Linked DNA regions of Pseudophaeobacter arcticus DSM 23566. The protein of the gene in region 1 interacts with the protein of each later gene in a pairwise test. Links are inferred from orthologs where the notes say so. Each region holds a gene or a part of one and is shown on either strand. Other genes may lie near its edges. The genes, in order: ndk and ARCT_RS0112450.

The links.
Region 2: the proteins of ndk (region 1) and ARCT_RS0112450 interact in binary tests that used the Escherichia coli proteins (3 or more experiments, as listed by UniProt). The link is inferred for Pseudophaeobacter arcticus DSM 23566 from one-to-one orthologs.

What each region holds. Positions count from the first base shown.
Region 1 is NZ_KI421507.1:2,020,641-2,032,138, forward strand. Bases 3,627-6,579 are described here. They hold ndk (nucleoside-diphosphate kinase), read right to left. Parts: upstream 5,338-6,579; coding sequence 4,915-5,337; downstream 3,627-4,914. Other genes in these bases: ARCT_RS0113745 (cytochrome P450), read right to left, coding at 3,627-4,320; ARCT_RS0113750 (TfoX/Sxy family protein), read left to right, coding at 4,482-4,820; ARCT_RS0113760 (Bcr/CflA family efflux MFS transporter), read right to left, coding at 5,475-6,579. In the rest of the region: ARCT_RS0113730 (hybrid sensor histidine kinase/response regulator), read right to left, coding at 1-1,407; ARCT_RS0113735 (molybdopterin-dependent oxidoreductase), read right to left, coding at 1,404-1,952; ARCT_RS0113740 (response regulator transcription factor), read left to right, coding at 2,410-3,024; more of ARCT_RS0113745, read right to left, coding at 3,100-3,626; more of ARCT_RS0113760, read right to left, coding at 6,580-6,677; ARCT_RS0113765 (ABC-F family ATP-binding cassette domain-containing protein), read left to right, coding at 6,945-8,807; ARCT_RS0113770 (MarC family protein), read left to right, coding at 8,804-9,427; ARCT_RS0113775 (retropepsin-like aspartic protease family protein), read left to right, coding at 9,470-10,051; ARCT_RS0113780 (PilZ domain-containing protein), read right to left, coding at 10,099-11,091. UniProt on the Escherichia coli protein: Major role in the synthesis of nucleoside triphosphates other than ATP. The ATP gamma phosphate is transferred to the NDP beta phosphate via a ping-pong mechanism, using a phosphorylated active-site intermediate.
Region 2 is NZ_KI421507.1:1,748,150-1,759,690, reverse strand. What follows is about bases 3,797-6,792. They hold ARCT_RS0112450 (uracil-DNA glycosylase), read right to left. Parts: upstream 5,625-6,792; coding sequence 4,968-5,624; downstream 3,797-4,967. Other genes in these bases: ARCT_RS0112440 (anthranilate synthase component II), read right to left, coding at 6,730-6,792; trpD (anthranilate phosphoribosyltransferase), read right to left, coding at 5,708-6,733; trpC (indole-3-glycerol phosphate synthase TrpC), read right to left, coding at 4,124-4,936; moaC (cyclic pyranopterin monophosphate synthase MoaC), read right to left, coding at 3,797-4,121. Outside these bases: ARCT_RS0112475 (ComEC/Rec2 family competence protein), read left to right, coding at 1-1,534; transcriptional repressor LexA, read right to left, coding at 1,588-2,340; ARCT_RS0112465 (molybdopterin molybdotransferase MoeA), read right to left, coding at 2,478-3,650; more of moaC, read right to left, coding at 3,651-3,796; more of ARCT_RS0112440, read right to left, coding at 6,793-7,311; ARCT_RS0112435 (divergent polysaccharide deacetylase family protein), read left to right, coding at 7,554-9,299; trpE (anthranilate synthase component I), read right to left, coding at 9,503-11,014; ARCT_RS0112425 (peptidylprolyl isomerase), read right to left, coding at 11,033-11,541. UniProt on the Escherichia coli protein: Excises uracil residues from the DNA which can arise as a result of misincorporation of dUMP residues by DNA polymerase or due to deamination of cytosine.

The DNA.
Region 1 (11,498 bases):
TTCCATCAATTCTCGCAGGTTGAAGGGGCATTCGACCTCGGTTTCGATACCGGCTTCCAGGCTCGACAGTTGCAACACATCATTGACGTGATGCAGCAGCAACTCGCCGGACACCAACATCGCATTCAGGTAGCGGCTTTGCTCCGTATCTGGCCCCGTCTGTTTCAGCAGTTCAATGGAACTCAGAATCCCGGTCAGAGGCGTCCGCATTTCATGGCTCATGACCGTCAGCAGATTGGCCTTGGCGCGCTCTCCGGCCAGGGCATCATCACGGGCTCGGCGCAGCTCTTCCTCAACTGCGATGCGGTCGGAAATGTCGCGAATATAGCCAACATAGGCCTGGTCGGTTTCACTGCGACTGACGGAAAGCGACATCTCCATGGGGAAGATCTCGCCTGACTTTCTCTGTGCCTGCAGTTGCACCCGCCCCCGGCCTGCCAGGCGAGGATTGAAGTTTTTTTTCAGCCGTTCCATTCCCGCGAGATGGACCTGACGCAAATGTGGAGGAATGATCAATTCATCCATTTTTGCCCCCATGACCTCCTCGCGCCGGTAGCCAAAAATTGCCTCGGCTGCTCCGTTAAAAGCAAGGATACGGCCCTCTTGATCGATCATCAAAATAGCATCGAGCGAAGAGGAAATCATCGCCTCCATACGAGAAGAGGCCTTGCTGCGCTCTTCGGCCAATCTGCGGCCCCGACGATACATCCATCCCGACAGCAAGGCGGTGATCGCCAGAGCCACAATCAGGGCAAAAAGCACAACCGCCAAGCGCCACATGATCGCAAACAGCTGCAAACGCTTGCCTTCGGTGTCTTCGACCTGAATGACCACACCATAAAGCGCCAATTCCCGCACATCGTCGCCATTATGCAGCAGGTGCATAGCGATCAGATGGCGGTTCTTCATCAGCTGCTCATCGGGGACATCAATCAAGGCAGTAAGGGACGTCAGACGGTCCTGCAGCCGACCAAGCAATTCCCCACCCTCTGGAGAACTGCGCAGATCAGCAAAAAGCGGGCCTTCAACAAAAGTAACTATGCGACTGTAGTAGACGTCAAATTGGCGCCGCAAAGCAGCGACTCCCCCCGGCTCTTCCGCCGAGGTAAGAGCCGCCTCCAGTTTAAGGTGGTCAACTTCGGCCTGCGACAGCACCCACTGCATATTGTCAGTTGCAGCGGTTGAGAGCCCCTCCAGGCGCTGCAAGACCTCATGCCCAAGACGCATCGACTGCAGGGTAAGCATCGGCAGCACCATCAGGGCCAACAGGAGCAGAATCTTTGTAAAGCGCGGCCAGTTTCCGGAACCAAGACGGTCCCAAGAGAACCATCCAGCCGCCTTCCTGGGGAAGGCGGCCTTGGGACCTGCTTTCTTTTGATTTTGGATCTGCCCTGCTGTCTGTGTCATTCAGGTTTTTGCCTCAGTGTCAAATGGTCCAGTTGCCAGATACTGCGGGAATAGACCGCCTCGGTGCGGTAGGAGGGGTTGTTGTCATAGGGGTAAACCAGCCACAGAGGACCCTTGCCCCGCAGAGACATCGTTTTGCCATTGCGCAGATAGGCAATAAGTGGCCCCCCGGCGACAGCATCAGAAAGCGGCACCTCGACCATATAGTCATTGACCGCGCGCGCCTCGATGATGACACCCGGTGTCTCTGCCGTCAGATCAAATTGCGCGAGCAGATCTGCCAGGGGCACCCCGGTGAAGCTTTGTGGGCCCGTGGTCCAGATCGTAGCGGTCTCAAAGCTTTCCGCTGTAAAGGCCTGCAGGTCCTGCAGTGTCAGCTGCTCTTCCCGCGCCCCCTCGCCCTCCAACGTGACCGTAAGCAAAACGTCAGCCGCACCTTCGGTTGCCGTTCCAGCCTGGGCCATATCGGCGCCAAACAGGCTTACAAGTGCTGCAACACTCCCAACAAAAGCTAGGGACAGCAGTCTCTTACCGCGTATCATCATCTATCTCTCCAATACGGTACAAAATGCGTTCAGGGATTCCCCAACAGTCAGCACTTTCTGTGCTTTTTACGCTATCTGCGATTGAGCAAAGCCTAACATATCTCCGCCTTGGGACTATCTACGCCTGAGGATAGTTTCCTATCCTTCCGTATAGTTACGCTATCCGGGTGCTTGTCATCCCTGCCATTTGCAGCCCCAATCAAGGCAACATGGGGACAAAAACGCGGCCTGGCGGAGGCCCTTTCTTATGTTCAAAATAACCGCTGGGTCCCCTTTGCGTTAGAACCTGCGCGTTGAAACAGGCTTTCCGGGGGCCGCAGTCCCAGTGCGGCAACCAGTGCAGCAATCCGGGTGCACCTGAAAACCTTCTCTCCAATTGATCCAAAATCTTGATGGATTTGAAACACTTCTGATTGTAAACTTACCCAAGATCAACTCGAACTCAGTTAAGGTTTTCATGCGTATTTTGCTAGCAGACGATCATGACATGGTCCGTGAAACCATCTCTGCCTACCTCGAAAGCAAGGGGGATGCAGCGGTGTTTTTGGCAACAGACCTGGCCGGGGCACTGGACCAAATTCACCGCGACGGCCCTTTTGATCTTGTGTTGTTGGACTACCAAATGCCCGGAATGCACGGGCTGGCCGGGCTGAGCGAAGCGATTGCTGCCAATGGCGGCAAAGGCGTTGCCATTCTTTCTGGCAATGCCCCGCTTCAAACCGCGCAAGAAGCGCTCAAACTGGGGGCTATTGGCTTTATTCCCAAAACCATGGGCGCCCAATCGCTGCTTAATGCGGTACGGTTCATGTCCGCCGGGGAAATCTATGTCCCGGTAGACCTGATGCGCGCAGAATCTGCAGCCCCTGCGCATCCCCTGGCTGAAAAACTCAGCCCGCGTGAAAATGAAGTCCTGTCCTGGCTTTGCAAGGGCCAATCCAACAAAGAAATCGCCCGCGAACTTGATCTGCAGGAAGTCACCATCAAGCTGCATGTACGGACGCTGTGCCGCAAGCTGGAAGCAAAAAACCGCACCCAGGCTGCCATGATCGCAAAAGAAGCCGGGCTCTATTGATCCCTTTTCCAAGGCCCGCGCAGGCCTGATACTTACAGGCTGTCACCGCTTGTTCGCAGGTTCTCTGCCGCGCCCCTAGACCGCGACCTTAGCTGGCAAAGCCGCGTAGCCGCGAAAACGAATGCGCCCGCCATCCCGCCGCCCCGGCAGGATCTCATAGTTGGGGAAGCGCGCCAAAAACCGCTCCAGCGCAATTTTCCCCTCCAGCCGCGCCAGGGTCAGCCCCACACAAACATGAGGCCCGCCAGCAAAGGCGAGATGTCGGTTTGGTTTGCGCCCAATGTCAAATATGTGCGGATCTGCAAAGACCTCTGGATCGCGGTTGGCCGCACCAATCAACAGATGCAAATTGCTGCCACGTGGAATGACAACCCCACCAATTTCAACCATGGCAGTGGTTTCGCGATTGCCCAGCTGGTTTGGCGAGCGAAAGCGCAGCACCTCCTCCACCGCCGTCTTGATCAGATCCGGCTGCGCCAAAAGCCGGGCGCGTTGCTCGGGATAATCATGCAGCAGCGCCAACCCGTTGCCGATCAAATTTGTGGTGGTCTCATGCCCCGCATTCAAAATGAAAATGCAGTTCTGGATGAGCTCAATCTCGCTCAATCTGTCATCCTCGGCGGCGCTATTGTCATCGCCAATGAGCCGGGTCAGGACATCTGTTTCAGGATCCCCCGGTGCCGCTCTGCGACGGGCAATGAGGTCCTGCAGATAGGCCTTGAATTCCTCAACCGCCCGATGCCCCAAGGCCAGCTCTTCCTCTGTCAACGAGGGCTCTAAAGCCCCCAGAATTGCCAGCGACCACTCCCGCAAGGGCTCACGTTCTTCGAGCGGGACATCCAGCAGGTTGCCGATGACCTGAATTGGAATACTGGAGGCAAAATCCGCGATCAGATCCACCGAAGAGCGGTTCTCCAACCCGTCGAGAAGATGATCAACGGTGGCGATCAGCCCAGGTTCCATCCGGGCAATCGCCCGCGGTGTCAGCGCCGAACTCATGATCCGCCGGACCCGCGTATGCAGCGGCGGATCCGAGAACACCAGCGAGGTGGTGTGATGTTCAAACAGCGGCGAGTCGAGGCCAAATTTGGGTGAAAAAACCGCCCGTTTGTCTGAAGAGTACAACGAAGTGTCCCGGTAGATACGGTCCAGATCCGCGTAGCGACTGACCAGGAAAGACCCATCTGGCTGCGCCAAGACAGGCGCCTGGGACAGCAGCGCATCATAAAAAGGAAAAGGGTCCTCAACAAAACCGGTGGGCGGATTGGTCAAATCAAAGTTATCAATATCCGCCATCGGCGATGCAGAGTGGTCTGGCAAAGTTTATACTCCTGATCTTTGATCTCAGGATCAGATGAAAACAACATCCTGTCAACAACATGCGACTGATCCCCAGCCCTGCGTGTCGTTGCAAAAGGACGGATGACAAGGGCAAAAATTCCGCCTATGTTCTCCAAATGTCCACAGCCATTTCCACCATTCGAAACCTCGGCCCGGCCTATGAGGAATCCTGCAAACGGGCAGGCATTCACAGCGCCGAAGAGCTGCACAGCCTAGGCGCTGATGTGGCCTATGGGCGCCTGCTGGCCAGCGGCAGCAAGCCACATTTTATCGCCTATTACGTCCTGGTCATGGCGCTGCAGGGGCGCCCCTGGAACGATTGCAAAGGGGCGGAAAAACAGGCCCTGCGCAAACGCTTTGATGCCATCAAGACCCGGAGCTTTGACAAGGAGCTTTCCGAATTTGAGAGGATCCTCGACCAGATTGGCGTTATTGACAGATCGGCGCGCCGCTAGCTACCCCAACCGTCCCCCTGCAGCCCCATAGAAAAGGGCCGCTGCAGATTTCTCCGCAGCGGCCCCGATCTAAACTTCAGATAAAAGCGGTGGCTTAGCCGACCAGCTCAAGACCGGAGAAGAAGTAAGCGATTTCAACAGCTGCTGTTTCAGGCGCGTCGGAACCGTGAACCGAGTTTTCACCAACCGATTCAGCAAACTCAGCGCGGATGGTGCCGGGCGCGGCGTCGGCTGGGTTGGTTGCGCCCATGATTTCGCGGTTTTTCGCGATGGCGTTTTCGCCTTCCAGAACCTGGCAGACGATTGGCTCGGAGGACATGAATTCGCACAGCTCATCGTAGAAGGGACGCTCAGCGTGCACTTCATAGAACTTGCCAGCCTGGGCTTTGGTCAGGTGAATGCGCTTTTGTGCGACGATGCGCAGGCCAGCTTCTTCGAATTTGGCGTTGATCGCACCGGTCAGGTTGCGACGAGTGGCATCGGGTTTGATGATCGAGAAAGTGCGTTGCAGAGCCATCGGGCGTTCTCCATTTGAAAGATTGGCTGCAGAAATTTGCGCCGTATTATCGCGCGCCGCCTAACACGCCAGCGGGCCTATGGGAAGGGGTGAGTTGCGCCAGGCAAAAATGCAAGGCCATTTTATGTGGCTCCCCTTTATGTGGCCTCCTCCAGCGGATCATGAATATCGAGCCAGCGCACATAGATCGCCGAAGCCAAAGCGCAGAGGCTCGATAGCAAGATGATCGACAGCACCATAAATGGCGCATTCTCTGCCGTGACCAAAACGCCGGTCACAGTGGTCATCACCGCGCCCAGGGCAACCACGATGGCCCCCGACAGCCCAGATGCACTGCCCGCAAGGTGCGGCCGCACCGACATCAGCCCCGCACTGGCATTGGCCACTGTCAGCCCGTTGCCAAATCCCACCAAAATGGCAGCACCAAAAAACACCGGGATCGCCCCCTGCCCCGCCAGAAACAGCGCCAAGCCGATCATTGGCCCGATAACGGCGGCAAAACGCCCCGCCAGGATCAAAGAGATCAGCGGCACCCGGTTGGCCAATCTGCCGGTGACAAAATTGCCAACCATGAAGCCACCCGTGATAATGCCGATGCCCAGCCCCAACTGTGCCGGGTTGAGATCAAACCAGGCCGCTGCCACCAGGGGTGCGCCGGTGATAAAAGCGTAAAAACCGCCAATGGAGAAAGCCAGACAGAAGCTGTAGCCCCAAAAGCGGCGCGAGGCCAAAAGCTCTGGGTAGCTGCGCATCTGTGCCCCAAAGGTGGCAGATTGTTGATGATTGGTCTCGCCCCAGTTGCTCCAGCTGAGAGCAAACACAGCAAACCCCAGAATGGCATAGAGCACAAAGCTGGAGCGCCAGCCAAAAAGCATATCCAGCCCCCCACCAAGCAACGGCCCCAACATCGGCGCCAGCGCCATGGCCATGGTGACATAGCCCAGCTTGCTGGCGGCCTCGGTTGCAGAATGCATATCGCGAATGGTGGCCCGTGACAGAACCTGGCCCGCAACAACCGTGCCCTGGATCATGCGAAAGCCGAGGAAAACCCAGACCGATTGCGCCAACACGCAGCCGATTGATGCCAGCGCAAAAATCAGCATCGAGCCCAGTAAAATGGGACGTCGCCCAAAGCGATCAGACAGCGGCCCCATGAGCAGCTGCAACACGGCTGAGATGCCCAGATAGCCAGCCAGGGCCAGGTTCACCACCCCGTAGCTGCTGTCAAAATCCTCAGCGATCCGCGCCAGAGAGGGCAGAAACATGTTCAGTGACAAAACCGCCAGGGCGGTGGCAAAAATCAATGTTATGAGATGGGGAGCTTTCTCTGCGGCCCGCATAAAATCACCTGAATACTGTAGCTTAGACTGAGAAATAGCCAAATACGGCCTCTGCGCAAATGGTCTGCATCCAAACTTCCAGCATTCCTTGGTAAAAGACCAGATACAAAGCGCACGTGCCCACCGCCTTAATCTGGCGCCGAATATTGCGACGCGGGGCGTTTGGAGGGCTGATCTGCGGCAGGTTTCAGACAGCCCCCTCACAGAGGTGCAGCTCAGCGCGGATACGCATTGACAAGGCGCGGTGACTGCGACAGTGGATGAGCCATGCTACGTATTCGCGATATCACCTATTCGGTTGAAGGCCGCCCTCTGTTCGAAGAGGCCAGTGCCACCATTCCCAACGGCCACAAAGTGGGTCTTGTGGGGCGCAACGGCACCGGCAAAACAACCTTGTTTCGCCTTATTCGCGGCGAGCTGGCGCTTGAGACAGGGTCGATCACCCTGCCGTCCAAGGCCCAGATCGGCGGCATCGCGCAAGAGGCGCCCTCGTCCAATGTGTCGCTGATCGACACCGTGCTGGCTGCCGCCACCGAACGGGCCGCCTTGATGGCCGAGGCCGAGACCGCAACAGATCCGACCCGCATTGCCGAGGTGCAGACCCGGCTGGCCGATATCGACGCCTGGTCCGCCGAAGCGCGCGCCGCCTCGATCCTCAAAGGTCTGGGTTTCGACGAAGAGGCACAACAGCGGCCCTGCTCTGACTTTTCAGGTGGCTGGCGGATGCGGGTTGCCCTGGCGGCGGTGCTGTTTTCCGAACCCGACCTGTTGCTGCTGGACGAACCGACCAACTATCTTGATCTGGAAGGCGCGCTTTGGCTTGAGGCCTATCTGGTCAAATATCCGCACACCGTGATCATCATCAGCCACGACCGTGAACTGCTGAACCGGTCGGTGGGCGGCATCCTGCATCTGGAAGACCGCAAGGTGACCTATTATGGCGGCAACTACGATCAGTTTGCCCGCCAGCGCGCCGCCAATCGCGCCAACCAGGCCGCCCAGGCGAAGAAACAAGACGCCCGGCGCGCCCATCTGCAGAGCTTTGTCGATCGCTTCAAGGCCAAGGCCAGCAAGGCCAAACAGGCGCAGAGCCGGGTGAAAATGCTGGAAAAGATGGAAACCATCCGCGCGCCCGAAGATGCAGCACGCACAGTTTTCACCTTTCCCACGCCGGAAGAGCTGTCGCCGCCCATTATCGCAACCGAGGGCGTCAAGGTTGGCTATGACGGCAAGGTGATCCTGAGCAATCTGGATCTGCGTATCGATCAGGACGACCGCATTGCCCTGCTAGGCAAAAACGGCGAGGGCAAATCCACCCTGTCCAAAATGCTCTCGGCGCGGCTTGCGCCTATGGGCGGCAAGATGACCCAGTCGAGCAAGCTGCGGATCGGCTTTTTTGCCCAGCACCAGGTGGATGAGCTTTATATTGACGAAACCCCGCTGCAGCACCTGATGCGCGAGCGCGCCAGTGAGGGCCAGCCGCGGCTGCGGGCGCGTCTGGCCGGGTTTGGCCTGGGCGCCGATCAGGCGGATACCGCCGTGGGCCGCCTGTCGGGGGGGCAAAAGGCACGTCTGTCCTTGCTCTTGGCCACATTGGATGCCCCGCATCTGTTGATCCTCGATGAGCCGACCAACCACTTGGATATCGAAAGCCGCGAGGCCCTGGTTGAAGCGCTGACTGCCTATACCGGCGCGGTGATCCTGGTCAGCCACGATATGCACCTGCTCAGCCTGGTGGCAGACCGTCTCTGGCTGGTCTCCAAGGGCACGGTAACCCCCTATGAGGGCGATCTGGCCTCTTATCGGGCGTTGTTACTGGAAAAAGACAAGCCCGCGCCAAAGGACAAGCCTGCCAAGAAAGAAAAGGCCAAGCCAGCACGCCCCTCGCGGGATGCCATCCTGGCCCTGCGCAAGGAAGCGCGCAAATCCGAAGAGCGTGTCACCAAACTGACCCAGATGAAAGACAAGCTGGATGTCAAACTGGCGGATCCGGAGCTTTACGAACCTGAGAAAAAAGACGAGGCTCGGGTTTGGCAGGGCAAACATGCCGAGGTCATCACCGCATTGGAGCGGGCTGAGCTGTTGTGGATGCGCGCCTTGGAAAAATTGGAAAAAGCTGAGGCTCTATGATCGACACTGCCTTTCTGATCACCTCTTTTGTGACCCTCTTTGTGATCATTGATCCCATTGGGCTCACCCCGATCTTTTTGGCACTGACCCAGGGGGCAACCCCGCACGAACGGCGCTCGATTGCGCTGCGCGCCGCACTTACCGCCATGTTTTTGCTGGCACTCTTTACCGCCTTTGGCGAGGCAGTTTTGGGCTTTGCCGGTATCTCCATGGCCGCATTCCGTGTGGCGGGCGGAGTGTTGCTGTTCCTCACCGCGTTGGACATGTTGTTTGAGCGGCGCACCAAGCGACGGGAAAATCAGGGTGAAGAGGCCACCCCGGCTCAGGACCCGTCGATTTTTCCAATGTCGATCCCGCTGATTGCCGGGCCTGGATCCATTGCAACGGTGATCCTGCTGGCTGGGCAAAAACCTGGGCTGGAGGGTTTTGCCCTGGTGATGTCTGTGGTCTTTGCGGTGCTGACTGTGATGTTGACCATGTTCCTCGCCTCAGGCCTGTTTGAACGCGCCCTTGGCAAGACCGGCATCAATGTGGTGACCCGGCTCTTGGGGATGCTGCTCGCCGCCCTGTCGGTGCAGTTTGTCCTGGACGGGCTGCGTGATTTTGGCTTTGCCAGCTAGCCGGGGCGCATAGCCACACGCAAAAGGGAGCACATGTGACCCATGGAAGACATCGATTATGGCCGTCTGCTCTACCTGTTGTTGCTGCTCTGTGCGGTGGGGTCTTGGGTTTTTGTGCAAACGCGACAAAACCTGAGCACAACCCTGCAACAGCTGGCGATCTGGGGCTTTATCTTTCTGGGCGTCATCGCCGGCTACGGTCTGTGGGAGGACATTCGCCAAACCGTACGCCCACAACAATCGGTGATGAGCGAAACCGGGCGCGTCATTGTTCCCCGCGCGCCCGATGGCCATTACTACCTCACCCTTGCCGTCAATGGTGCTAAGGTCGAGTTTCTGGTGGATACCGGTGCCAGCGAAGTTGTCCTGAGCACGCAGGATGCGCGCCGCGCCGGGTTGGAACCGGAAAAGCTGGCCTATCTCGGACGGGCCAATACGGCAAACGGCATTGTGCGCACCGCATCTGTGCGGATTGATGAACTCACCCTTGGTGAGATCCGAGATCGCAATCTACGGGTATCCGTCAATCAGGGTGAGATGGACAAGTCATTGTTGGGTATGACCTATTTGCAGCGATGGTCCAGTATTGAAATTCGCAACGGCGCCCTGGTGCTGACCCGCTAGATCCCGCTTTGCAGCGAGGGCGATAGGGATATGCAGCCAGCAAGCTGTCAGCTCACCGAAATCAATTGCTTCAATCGGTCCTGCTCCATCAATTCCGTGAACTCAAGCCCCAGATAGTCCCCCTTGCTCCAGACGATCTTGCCCACAAACGACCAGCTGTCATAGGTGACTGCGTGATCAGGGAAATTTATTCTCTTTCTGGGTAAGACGACTTCGATCTCGCTCCCGACCTTGTAAACGGTCTCTGTTTTCACCTTGGCGCCAATTCGGCTGACATCAACAATTCGGGCCTCGGCGTCCTCCTCCTCCTCTTTTCCGGCCTTCACCTTGCAATCGATACGACAAACAAACCGTTTTTGAATATCGGATTTTTTTTGTCGCATCCGATCAAAGAGAACAAACGCAACAACACCCAGGATCAAAACCATGAGGGCGCCGATGCCGGCCGTTTTACTGGTGACCAGGGCCTCACTAACGGTCTCTCCCGCTGTTCGCCAAAACCCGTTCACCTCCCCACAGGGGAGAGCGACCAACTCTTTTCGGTAGACCTCCAGTTTGTCACGGACGCGCAGCTTCCGCGCCGCCTCCGCGGCTTTGAACTGCCCCCCAATCGAACGCATTTTCAAAATGGTTTTTTGCAGCGCCACAAGTTTGGCAGTTGGGGTGCTAATTTTCTCAAACCCGTTTTCGACGATCAGGAGCCGCAGTTCGACCACTGGTGTTTTGCGCAGAAAGTTGGAAAGCCTATTGGCAGCCCCGGTATCCGCACCAGTTTCAACGTTATCCAGAAAATCTTCGCTCAGATGCACCAAGGTCGTCAAATCGTCAAAGACACGGCAATTCATTTCCTGCGCGGAGGTGGCTCCAGCCCCGCCCAGGAAAAGCGCCACCAGCAATAGGAAACGCGCGCACCGACGCTTACCTTGAAGCGTCACATGACCAACGAGCCTTTGAGCTGCGCTCACAGAACATTCGGGACACCCATTGCCCGCCTTCCGCCGCCAGATCACCTGCAGGTTTTGAGTAATAACTTTAAACATTTACACACTCATCCAGCTCCGCCCAAAGCAGCCCAGCCCCTGGGCACATCTTCGAGCCAACAACACCTATCATCTGGCCAATATGCCAACCGATTGAAGATTAGGCTTCCGGCACCCCCACCCAACGATGGAAAACCTATCCGAAAGCAATATTTCCACTATCTCCCGAAAAAATTAAGAACCATTATACCAATCACAAATTTACCGTCATATCGCGCCCAAAGTAAATTTGGGGTTTTGAATGTATCTTTTGAGACCGGTACACTTTTACGACCGATACAATAGCTTCCTTTAAAAGGCTCGCCCATTGATTGGAAGCAAGCGCGAAGCTATTCTTAAATTGACATCCGACGTCCCGGGAAAGGCCAATCCCGTGCCCTTCTGTATCAAAACAACCTGTATCAAAA
Region 2 (11,541 bases), 270 kb from region 1 along the record:
TGCCCATTTGATGCCTCCCCAGGGCCCAAGCGAGCCGGGAGGGTTTGATTTTCGCCGATATGCCTGGTTCAACAAAATTGGTGCCAATGGCTATACCCGTGTGCCGGTTGTGGTTCTGCAGCCTGCGCAATCCGGGCTGTATCTGCACAGGTTCCGCTATCGCCTGTCCCAGGCAGTGCAACGCCGTTTGGGGCCCAAAACCGGTGGATTCGCCGCTGCAATCATCGCAGGAGACAGAAGCGGGGTCGCCCCGGAAGATCTGCAGGCGTTGCGGGCAAGCAACCTGGCCCATCTGCTGGCGATCTCTGGGCTTCACATGGGGTTGTTGACCGGGTTTGTGTTTACAGTGCTGCGGTTTTCGCTCTGCTTGATCCCGTCAATTGCCCTGCGGTTGAACATCAAAAAGATCTCTGCAGGGGCGGCGCTTGCGGTGGGGGCCATCTACCTCGGGATCTCTGGTGCAAGCATATCCACGGAACGGGCCTTTATTATGGTTCTGGTCCTGTTCATGGCGGTTTTACTGGACCGGCGCGCCCTATCCTTAAGAGCCGTTTCCGTGGCGGCGACACTTGTATTGTTGCGCAGGCCGGATACACTGATGAGCCCCGGCTTTCAGATGAGCTTTGCCGCAACCACCGCTTTGGTCGCGGTGTTTGGCTGGATCAGAACCCAGCAGTTGGCAGTGGGTCCGGCCTGGCTACGGCCGGTCCTGACGGTGATTGTTTCCTCGGCAGTGGCCGGAGCCGCAACCGCGCCCTTTGGTGCTGCCCACTTTCATGTCCTGTCCCATTACGGGCTTATTGGCAATGTGCTGGCGGTTCCCATCATGGGATTGGTTGTTGTTCCTGCTGCGGTATTATCCCTCTGTCTGGCGCCTTTTGGTGCCGAACAGATCGGAGTTTTCTTTCTGCAGATTGGTCTTGAATGGATATTGGGGGTTGCGGCCTGGGTCGCGGCCTTTCCACATGCGCAGAGTGGGGTGGTGATGCCCGGCCATTGGGTGCTGCCACTTTTCACCCTGGGGGCGCTGGTTGTGCTGCTCTGGCAGGGGCGGCTGCGATGGGCTGGGCTGGGCTTGATTGGATTTTCCATCGCAGTTTGGGGGCAGGCGAATAGGCCAATTCTACTTGTTTCGGCCAATGGGGCGCTGGTCGGGGTGTTGACCCCGCAGGGCAGAGCTTTGTCCCGAGCAAACAGTCAGGGGTACACGGCCAAAAGCTGGTTGGCGGCGGATGGCACGCTGGTGTCACATAGTGAGGCTGCGCAGCGGTGGACGGCCCTCAGCCAAGACAGGGATATCTGGGTGTTTGGACGCCGGATTGTGCATATTACCGGCAAGCGGCAGGCTGGTGAATTTGTAAACTGCCACGCGGCAGATTTGGTCATTGCCAACACGGCCCTTGCGCCAGAAGGCAGCTGCCAGGTTCTGGGGCCGGATCACCTGCGGCGCAGTGGCAGCATCAAAATGGCTCGAGATGGCACATTGGTCACCGCAAATGAACTGGCCGGAAACCGCCCCTGGTCGCGCCCCTGACCTGTCCCGACTCCAGGTGGTGGCAGTGGCTTGCCAGCCCGTAAGCCCAAAGGTCAGTAGCTGCGGATCAAGCCAACCAGCCGCCCCTGAACCTTAACCTGATCTTCTGCAAAGATACGGGTTTCATAGGCGGGGTTTTCGGCCTCAAGCGCAATGGCACCATTGCGGCGGAACAGCCGCTTCAGCGTCGCCTCTTCGTCGGCAATTAGGGCAACAACGATATCCCCATCATCCGCAGTGTCGGCTTCGCGGATCACCACGATGTCGCCATCGTTGATCCCTGCATTGATCATCGAGTCGCCGCGGACCTCCAATGCGTAGTGTTTGCCATTGGTAGACAACATGGTTTGAGGGATTGCGATCTGATGGGTGATCTCGTTGATCGCCTCGATTGGCACCCCTGCAGCAATGCGGCCCATGACCGGAATTTGTAGTGAGGCAATAACAGAATCCGAAGAAGTGGTAGACGGGGCGGCGTCACGGGTGCTTCTGTGCGTTTCCAAGTCGATTGCAGTCCCGGTTGCGCGCGTCCCAGTTTCGCGCGTCCCGGTGGCGCTATCGTCCCTGGAGAGGCCTGCGGCGCCCCCGATGTTTTCTGGCAGGCGCAAAATTTCGATCGCCCGCGCGCGGTGGGCAAGACGCCGGATAAATCCACGTTCTTCTAGCGCAGTGATGAGCCGGTGAATCCCCGATTTGGAGCGCAGATCAAGGGCAACCTTCATTTCATCAAAACTGGGAGGAACACCGTCCTTTTGCAGGCGCCGATGTATGAAGTTCAATAAATCCAACTGCTTCTTGGTTAGCATTTCTGTCCCTCCAAATACATCTGTTGCGCTTTGTTCTATTCATGTTCCCGTTTTGTGTCAACAACACAAGAACACCGCAGCCTCTTTTGTGAGGTTTTCACTGTTGGAGGATTCCGGAGTTTCCCACTTGGGCAGGTTCAGATCGGCAGGTATTGCAGGGTCTCGCCGGGGCGTTGCGCTGGCGCATTGGGCGGCAAGATAAGCAAGGCATTGGCATCGGCCAGAACGGTCAGCAACGAGCTGTCTTGTGCGGGCGAAACGGTGACCTTACCTGCAGCAACCGTCGCACGCATATAGTGTTCCCGCGGCCCGTTCGCCGCCAGTTCATGGGTTAGGGTTGCGGTTTGCAGCGGTTCGACCCCTGGCTGCAATCCCAACATGCTTTGGATCATAGGTCGCAAGAAGATATGCCCGCAAACCATTGCAGAAACAGGGTTTCCCGGCAGGCCGACCATGGCGGTCTTGCCCATGCGCCCGGCCATCAGCGGCTTTCCGGGGCGCATGGCAACCTTGTAAAAACTGCGCTCCATTCCCAGATCAGCCGAGACCTTGGCGACCAGATCATGATCCCCAACCGAAGCACCGCCAATGGTGACAACCAGATCGACGTCACGCGCCAGAGAGAAGGCCATTTTCAGCGAGGGCTCATTGTCTTTGGCAATGGGCAAAATCCGCACCTCTGCGCCAAACTCTTCCAGCATCGCCTTGAGACCAAAGGTATTTGAGGCGATGATTTGATCCGGACCGGGGGTGCCACCAGGCATCACCAATTCGTCGCCGGTTGAGATCAAGGCGACCACAGGGCGGCGGAAAACAGGAACCACGGGGATATTCATCGCCGCCAAAAGCGCCACATCAGAGGCCCGCAGGAGACGCGGCGCATTGACGGTTTGGCCGATGCTGAAGTCACCGCCACGGGGGCGGATATTGTCCGAGTCGCCGGGGTGATTGAGGATGGTGATCAGATCCTTCTTGCGGCCAACATCCTCTTGAATAACCACAAAATCGGCGCCGTCCGGAACTGGCGCGCCGGTGAAAATCCGCACCGCCTGACCGGCCTTTAGGGTGCCATCAAAACGATGCCCTGCGGCGGCCTCACCGATGACCTGAAACATGGCATGCAGTTCAACTTCGTGCCGTTTTAGCGCGTAGCCATCCATCGCCGAGGCGGAAAAGGGCGGCTGGTCCCGCGTGGCGCTGACCGGCTGAGCCAAGACCCGGCCATTGGCCTGGGCTAGGGGGACCTGCTCAACTTCGGTCACGGAGCTGAGCTGAAAAAGAGCCGCGCGGGCCTCGGAAACTGAAATCATCTACGCCTCGTATCGCCCTGATTTTCCGCCATCTTTTAGCACCACCCTGGTGCCGCCAATCTGCATTCCCTTATCCACGGCTTTGGCCATGTCATAGACGGTGAGACAGGCCACTGACACCGCCGTCAGGGCCTCCATCTCTACACCGGTTTGGCCGGTGGTCTTGACGGTGGCCTGCACCCGGACGCCGGGCAGATCGGGATCCAGCGACAGATCAACGGCGACCTTGGTAATGGCAAGCGGGTGGCACAGCGGGATCAGGTCGGGCGTCTTTTTCGCCCCCATAATACCTGCCAGCCGCGCCACGCTGAGCACATCGCCTTTTTTGGCCTTGCCTTGGGAAATGATTTCAAAGGTTTGTGGGGCCATGGTGATGTGACCCTCGGCAACGGCCACACGCGCGGTGACCTCTTTGTCGGAGACATCAACCATATGGGCGTCGCCCTTGGTGTCAAAATGGGTCAGAGCCATGTTCAGAGTGCCCCGGGGATCAGCGGGTCCGCCAGCAGGCTGCGGGTCGCTTGCGCCACATCTTCTTGTCGCATCAGGGATTCCCCGATCAAAAAGGCCCGGGCGCCATAGCGGGCCATATCCGCCAGGTCCTGCGGAGTGGACAGGCCGCTTTCGCAGACGATGCTGCGCCCGGCAGGCACCAGTCGCGACAGATAACGGGTGGTGTCCAATGTTGTTTCAAAGGTTTTCAGATTGCGGTTGTTGATCCCCATCAGGGGGGATTTCAGCAGGCTGGCGCGCTCCAGCTCGGCCTCGTCATGGACCTCCAGCAGCACATCCATTCCCCAACCCACGGCGCAGTCTTCCAGCTCGGCGGCCTGTGCATCGCTCACCGAAGCGAGAATGATCAGGATACAATCGGCGCCCAGGGCGCGGGCCTCGGCAACCTGATAGGTATCATACATGAAATCTTTGCGCAGGGCGGGCAGGGAGCAGGCCTCTCTGGCCTCCACCAGGAAGGATTTGGCGCCCTGAAAGCTCGGCGTATCGGTCAGAACCGAAAGGCAGGCAGCGCCGCCCTGTTCATAGGCCTGTGCCAGCGCGGCAGGGTTGAAATCTTCTCGGATCAGGCCCTTGGAGGGGCTGGCTTTTTTGATTTCCGCAATCAGCCCATAGCCGTCGCGGGCGGCGCTGGAAAGCGCCGAGGCAAAGCCCCTGGGGGCAGAGGCGTCGCGGGCTTCTGCTTCGACCTCGGACAATGGCTTGGCGATTTTGTCAGCGGCTATTTCTTCCAGCTTATAGGCCTTGATCTTGTCCAGAACATTTTCAGCCATGCTCCTGCCTCCTGTTTGTCATTGCTTGCCCTCAGATTGACCAGTCGATTGGCACGGAACCACGCGCGGCAAGCCAGCTGTTGATCTCCGAAAACACCCCTGAGCCAAAGAAGCCGCGGTGGGCAGAGAGCGGAGAAGGATGGGCGCTCTTCAGGATTAGGTGATCGCCCGGATGGATATGTTTTTCAAGTCTCTGCGCCTGTTTTCCCCAGAATACATAGGCGGTTGGCTTTTGGGAGGTCTTGGCGAGCACCTGTTCCACAAGCGGCGCCCAGCCCAGATCCCTGTGCCCATTGGCTTCGCCTGCGGGTACGGAAAGCGCGGTGTTGAGCATCAGAATGCCCTGTTGCGCCCAGTTTTGCAAATCACCTGTGGCGGGGTGACGGCCAATGTCTTCCTGTAGTTCTTTGTAAATATTGGAAAGAGACCGAGGCAGGGGCCTTACGTCCGGCGCGACTGAAAAGGCCAGCCCATTGGCATGCCCCGGCGTGGGATAGGGATCCTGACCAAGAATGACCACGCGGGTTTGCGCCAGCGGTGTCAGCTCAAAAGCCGCAAACCGAAGTGGCTCGGGTGGCAGAATACTCCGGGTGTCTGCATCCAGGCGCGCTTTGATGCCTGGCCAGTTCTCGGAGAAAAACGCCAGGTCACTCCAGTCGCCCAGACGGTCTGCCAGGCGGTCTGTCAGACGGTCTGCCGGGCTGTTCGCCAGGTTTTGTTCTGGGCGGGCGTTGTGGCTGTCTCCTAGCGGGGCCAAGCCATCAGTCTGGGTCATACGGCAGCAGCCGTGGTGATCTTTGCCAGCGCGTCCAGTTTTCCCTTGGCTGCCCCGGAGTCTATGCTTTCTTTTGCCATTTCAACACCTTCTGGCAGGGAATTGGCAGCGTTGGCAACCACCAGAGCGGCGGCGGCATTCAGCAGAACAGCATCGCGGTACGCGCCCTGATCGCCGTTCAAAAGCGCCCGGAACGCCACGGCGTTATCCTCGGGGCTGCCGCCGACGATGGCCTCAAAGGGATGCACCGGCAGACCGGCCTGTTCCGGGTGGAGCTCAAAATCACGGATCGAACCATCTTCCTCCAGCGCTGAAACCCAGCTCACCCCCGTGATGGTCAACTCATCCGTCCCGTCCGAGCCATGCACCAGCCAGGCGCGCTCAGACCCGAGCTGGCCCAGGGTTTCCGCCATTGGACGGATCAAGTCGCGGCTAAAGGCACCAGTGAGCTGCCGGGTGACACCTGCGGGATTTGTCAATGGACCCAGGATGTTAAAGATCGTTCTTGTACCCAGTTCCTGACGCGTCGGCATTACATGGGCAACCGCCGGGTGATGCATCGGCGCCATCATGAAGGCGATACCGCAGCTGGCCAGCGCCGCTTCGACCACCTTTGGTGGTACCATGACATTGATGCCCATCTGCGCCTGCACATCCGCGGTGCCCGAGCGCGACGACAGGTTGCGGTTGCCGTGTTTGGCGACCACGACCCCGGCGCCTGCGGTCACAAAGGCGGTGGCGGTAGAGATATTCAGGGTATGTTTGCCATCACCGCCGGTGCCGACGATATCCATGGCCCCCGCAGGTGCTTTGACTGGGTTGCATTTGGACCGCATGACCGAGGCCGCTGCGGCGTATTCGTCAACGGTTTCGCCGCGTGTTCGCAGCGCCATCAGGATGCCGCCAATCTGGCTGGGGGTGGCTTCGCCTTCAAACAGCAGGGTAAAGGCCTGGATGGCCTCATCACGGCTGAGCGGGCGGTCGGCGGCGGCACCAATCAGCGGTTTGATCAGATCGCTCATGCCGACACCTTCATGTCATCAAGAAAGTTCTTGAGCAGGGCATGGCCGTGCTCGGATGCAATGGATTCGGGATGAAACTGAACCCCGTGCATCGGCAACCCCTTGTGTTGCAACCCCATGATGGTGCCATCTTCCAGTTCGGCCGTGATTTCCAGACATTCGGGCAGGGTTTCGCGGTCCACCACCAGCGAATGATAGCGGGTTGCCTCAAACGGGCTGGGCAGCCCGGCAAAAAGCCCGGTGTTGTTGTGGTGAACCTTGCCCATCTTTCCATGCACGATCTCGTGGCAGCGTACCACATTGCCGCCAAAGGCCTCGCCGATGGTCTGATGCCCCAGGCAGACCCCAAGCAGCGGCGTTCTGGTTTCTGCAGCGGCCAGGGTCAGCGCCAGGCAAATCCCGGCTTGTGCCGGCGCCTTGGGACCAGGCGAAAGCAGGATGCCCTTTGGCTTCAACGCCATGGCTTCCTGCACGGTAAGAGCATCGTTGCGATGGACTTCCATCTCAGCGCCGAGCTCGCCCAGATAGTGCACAAGGTTGTAGGTGAAGGAGTCGTAGTTGTCGATTAGCAGCAGCATCTTGGTGGGCTCTTTTATGGGTGGCGGGCGAGGGGGGCGCCGCAGTATAGTGGTTTTGGTATACTTGTTCAGGCTTGTGCGGCAGCGTCAAGAGCAGGACGTTCAATTGGCGCATGCCCTGACCTGACTAGGGACCAAACAGGCAGAAATTGGGGTGCAGATGCGCCGTTTCTGTCTGCGGCGTTGAGGTAAAACCAGCCCGGTGACAGGGTGGAAACAGGTGATTGAGAGGCAAGACTGCGATGAAAGGGTTTCTCGGAGGCGTGAGTGTCGGTGCGTTGGTGGCCGTAGCGGGGGCAGCAATGTGGTCGTTATCGTCCCCCTTGCCGAGCCGGGTGCAGGTTGATGCAACAATGCCGGATCAGTCCAACCAGCCTGAAACATCAGCGATACAGGCGCCTGAAGCCAATGAGCGCCGCGATGCCGATCTTGTGGATGCAGCCCCCAGCACTCCGACAAGCTCCGGCAATGAGGATACCAGTCCCATTGCCGTTCTCGACACCGATCCAGGTTCCAGGCCCGTGGTGGCCACCGCAGAGGGGGCCAGCCCAGGCGATATGACCCAGGGGGCAGGGGTTGAGAGCCTGCCACAGCTGCCAAGCACCGTTTCTGCTGAGACAGAGAGTGGCGCGGCCCCAAATGCACCCGGCCAGGAAGAGCAGCCAGTGGTCTCCACCGAGACTGCGGCTGTGCCAGCCCCGCAGGTCATGGCAGAATCGAATCCCGAAGAAACCACGCCCCTTTCCGACCAAGCTGTGTCATCAGAGCGGGCCGGGGGCGCGACTGATGCAACTGGTGTTGTCAGCTCCGGAACTAAAATATCGGATGCCGTCAGCATAGGGGCCGACAGCTCCAATGCTGAAACCACCGATACCGAGAGGGCGGAAACGGCCAACGCGGATGGCCCGCCCCCAAGCCCCGAGATCTCCACGCCTGTTGTGACATCGCCTGTTGTGCCGGTCCTGACCGGGCCCGAAATCGGCGCTGCGCCGGTTGCCACGGCACTGCCCAGCATATCAGTCACGCCTGGGGCAAGGCCTCAGCCCGGCGGCCTCGGCGCGCAAGCCGAGGCGGATCCGGCTGAGCAGGAGGCCGCAGGTGCTGCGCCTGGGGAGACTGAAACGCAGGCCCAGTCTGATCAACAGTCTGATGAACAGGCCGATCAACAGCAGCTGGCCTCTGACGAGAGCGAAGCGACCGGTGCGCGACTGGGCACCCGCGTGGTCCCGCTGACCGAACGCAGCAGCACACCGACTTTGATTGGTGACGATGCGGCAGCGCCCTCAGATGCGGCGGTTGCCGATGGTATTCCCTTTGAGACCAACGCCGAGGCTTTTGCCGCGCTGAATAACCACCCCTTGATGTCCATCGTGTTGATAGATGATGAGGGGGCCATTGGCGTCGAAGCTTTGGAAGGTTTCCCCTATCCGCTGACCTTTGCAATCTCTCCACAGGATCCAAAAGCCGCAGAAAAAATGCAGGCGCGCCGCGCCGCTGGGTTTGAAGTGCTGATCCTCGCGGATCTTCCGCGTGAGGCCACACCGCAGGACGCTGAAACCACAATGGGGGTCTGGATGCAGCAATTGCCGCAGGCGGTTGGGATCCTGGAAGGCGTTGACACCGGGTTTCAGGGAAACCGGCCGCTGGCAGATCAGATGGTGGCAGTGATGAAGGCCACGGGCTATGGCATGGTGACCCAGAATAGCGGGCTGAACACGGTGCAAAAACTGGCCCTGCGCGATGGTATGCCATCCGGAGTGGTGTTTCGCGATTTTGACGGGGCCGGACAAAACCCCCGCGCCATTCGCCGGTTCCTGGACCAAGCGGCTTTTCGGGCCCGTCAGGAAGGTGCTGTGATCATGCTGGGCCGGTTGCGGCCAGACACTATCTCGGCGCTGTTGCTTTGGGGATTGCAGGATCGCGCAAGTCAGGTTGGTCTGGCCCCCATTTCAGCCGGGCTCAAGGCGATGCTTCCTGCGGCGGAATGATGCGGACCTGATCAGAAGCCTGAATCTCCGTGATGCGGCCCCTCCCAAGATGAGGCCCGTCCCAAGATGAGGCCCGTCCCAACATGAGGCCTGTCCCAACATGAGGCCCGGACAGAGCCGCAAAATATGAGAAAATATAAAAAAAGGGCCTCCCTGTGGAGGCCCTTTTGTCGTGTCAGTGCTAAAACGCGCGCCTGTCGCGATCAGCTGTTACCACTGCCGACAAAGCGCGCTGCATCGGCTGCCGCACGACGGATGGCGTTGGATTTATGCACGGTCTCCATATATTCGGCCTCAGGGTCGCTGTCATAGACAACGCCACCACCGGCCTGCACATAGAGGGTCTGATCCTTGACGATGGCGGTGCGCAGGGCGATGCACATATCCATATCCCCCCCAGCTGAAAAATAGCCAACACCGCCGCCATAGACGCCACGTTTTTCGGGTTCCAACTCGTCGATGATCTCCATCGCCCGCACTTTTGGTGCGCCGGACACGGTTCCCGCAGGCATGCCGGCAAAAAACGCATCCAGCGCGTCTTTGTCTTCGTGCAGCTCGCCCACCACATTGGAGACGATATGCATTACATGGCTGTAGCGTTCGATGATGAACTGCTCGGTGGGCTTGACGGTGCCAATCTTGGCCACCCGGCCAGTGTCATTGCGCCCCAGGTCCAGCAGCATCAGGTGCTCTGCCAGCTCCTTTTTGTCGGCCAGAAGATCCAGCTCGTTTGCCTTGTCCTGTTCCGGGGTCTCGCCACGGGGGCGGGTGCCTGCGATGGGGCGAATGGTGATCTCATTGCCAAAGACCCGCACCAGAATTTCCGGGCTGGCACCGATCACCTGGAAGCCACCAAAGTTGAAATAGAACATAAAGGGCGAGGGGTTGGTGCGCCGCAATGAGCGATAGAGCGCAAAGGGGGGCAGCGGGAATTCCTGACTCCAGCGCTGTGCTGGAACCACCTGAAAGATATCGCCTGCCCGGATGTAGTCCTTGGCCTTTTCCACCGCTTCCATATAGCCGGATTTGGTGAAATTCGAAACCGGTGGCGCGATCTCGCGGGCGTCGCCCAGATCGCGGGTTTCCGAAGGCATCGCCCGTTCCAGATCGCGCACCGCATCCATGACCCGCTCAGCGGCCTGTGCATAGGCTGCCCGCGCGGTCTGGCCGTCGCTGGCCCAGGCCGGAGAGACCACGGTGACCTCACCTTTGACGCCGTCAAGCACAGCAATCACAGAGGGGCGCATCATCACCGCATCCGGCAGGCCAAGCGGGTCGGGGTTCACATCCGGCAGATATTCCACATGGCGCACCATGTCATAGCCAAGATAGCCAAACAGACCTGCTGCGGCCTGGGGCATGTCCTCGGGCAGGTCGATTTTGCTTTCGGCCAGCAGCGCACGCAGATTGTCGAGCGGATTGCCGTCCTGTGCCTCAAAGGCATCCGGATCAAACCGGGCCGAACGATTGAGCGCCGAGGCCTCCCCCTGGCTGCGCCAGACCAGATCGGGCTTCATACCGATGATGGAGTAGCGACCGCGCACCTCCCCACCGGTTACGGATTCCAGCATAAAGGCGTCCTTCTGGGCGCCTGTGAGCTTGAGCATCAAAGAGACGGGGGTATCCAGGTCTGCGGCAAGCCGCGTATAGACAACCTGGTTTTCACCGCTCTCATAGGCCGTGGCGAAGCTCGCAAAATCTGGGGTCAAGGCCATCGGGCAGGTCTCACTTATTTACTGATAGTTCGTCATAACAGCGTTCAGCGCCTGCTGATCAACGCGGGGCGCGGCACGCAGCTGTGCGTCGTTGATAAAGGCGGAGAACAGTGCCTCTGATACGGCCTGGTCCAATTGGGTGCTCAGCGCCTTTGCCAGGAGTTGCATTTCCTCGTTCTCCTCGGCGGCAAGAACCTCATCCAGTCGGACCACAACGGTGCTGGCCTCGCCCTGGATCACCTTGAGATCACCCGGCGCCATGGTGAAGATCTGGTTCATCATATCGGCCGGCGTGTTGTCGAGGTAAGCCGTGCGGGTGAGGCCGGTTTCGCTTTGGACCTGGGTGCCTTCGGGGAATTCGCCAGTTTCAGAGGCCACGGCAAACAGTGCGTCGGCTTGTGCCTGAAGGGCTGTTGCAACGCGATCTGCTTCCCAGGCGGCCAGCACCTTTTGTTTGGCATCCTCAAAGGCTTCGGGACGTTCGGGCAGGATTTCATCAAGGCGCAAGGCAAACAGGCTGCCGTCTT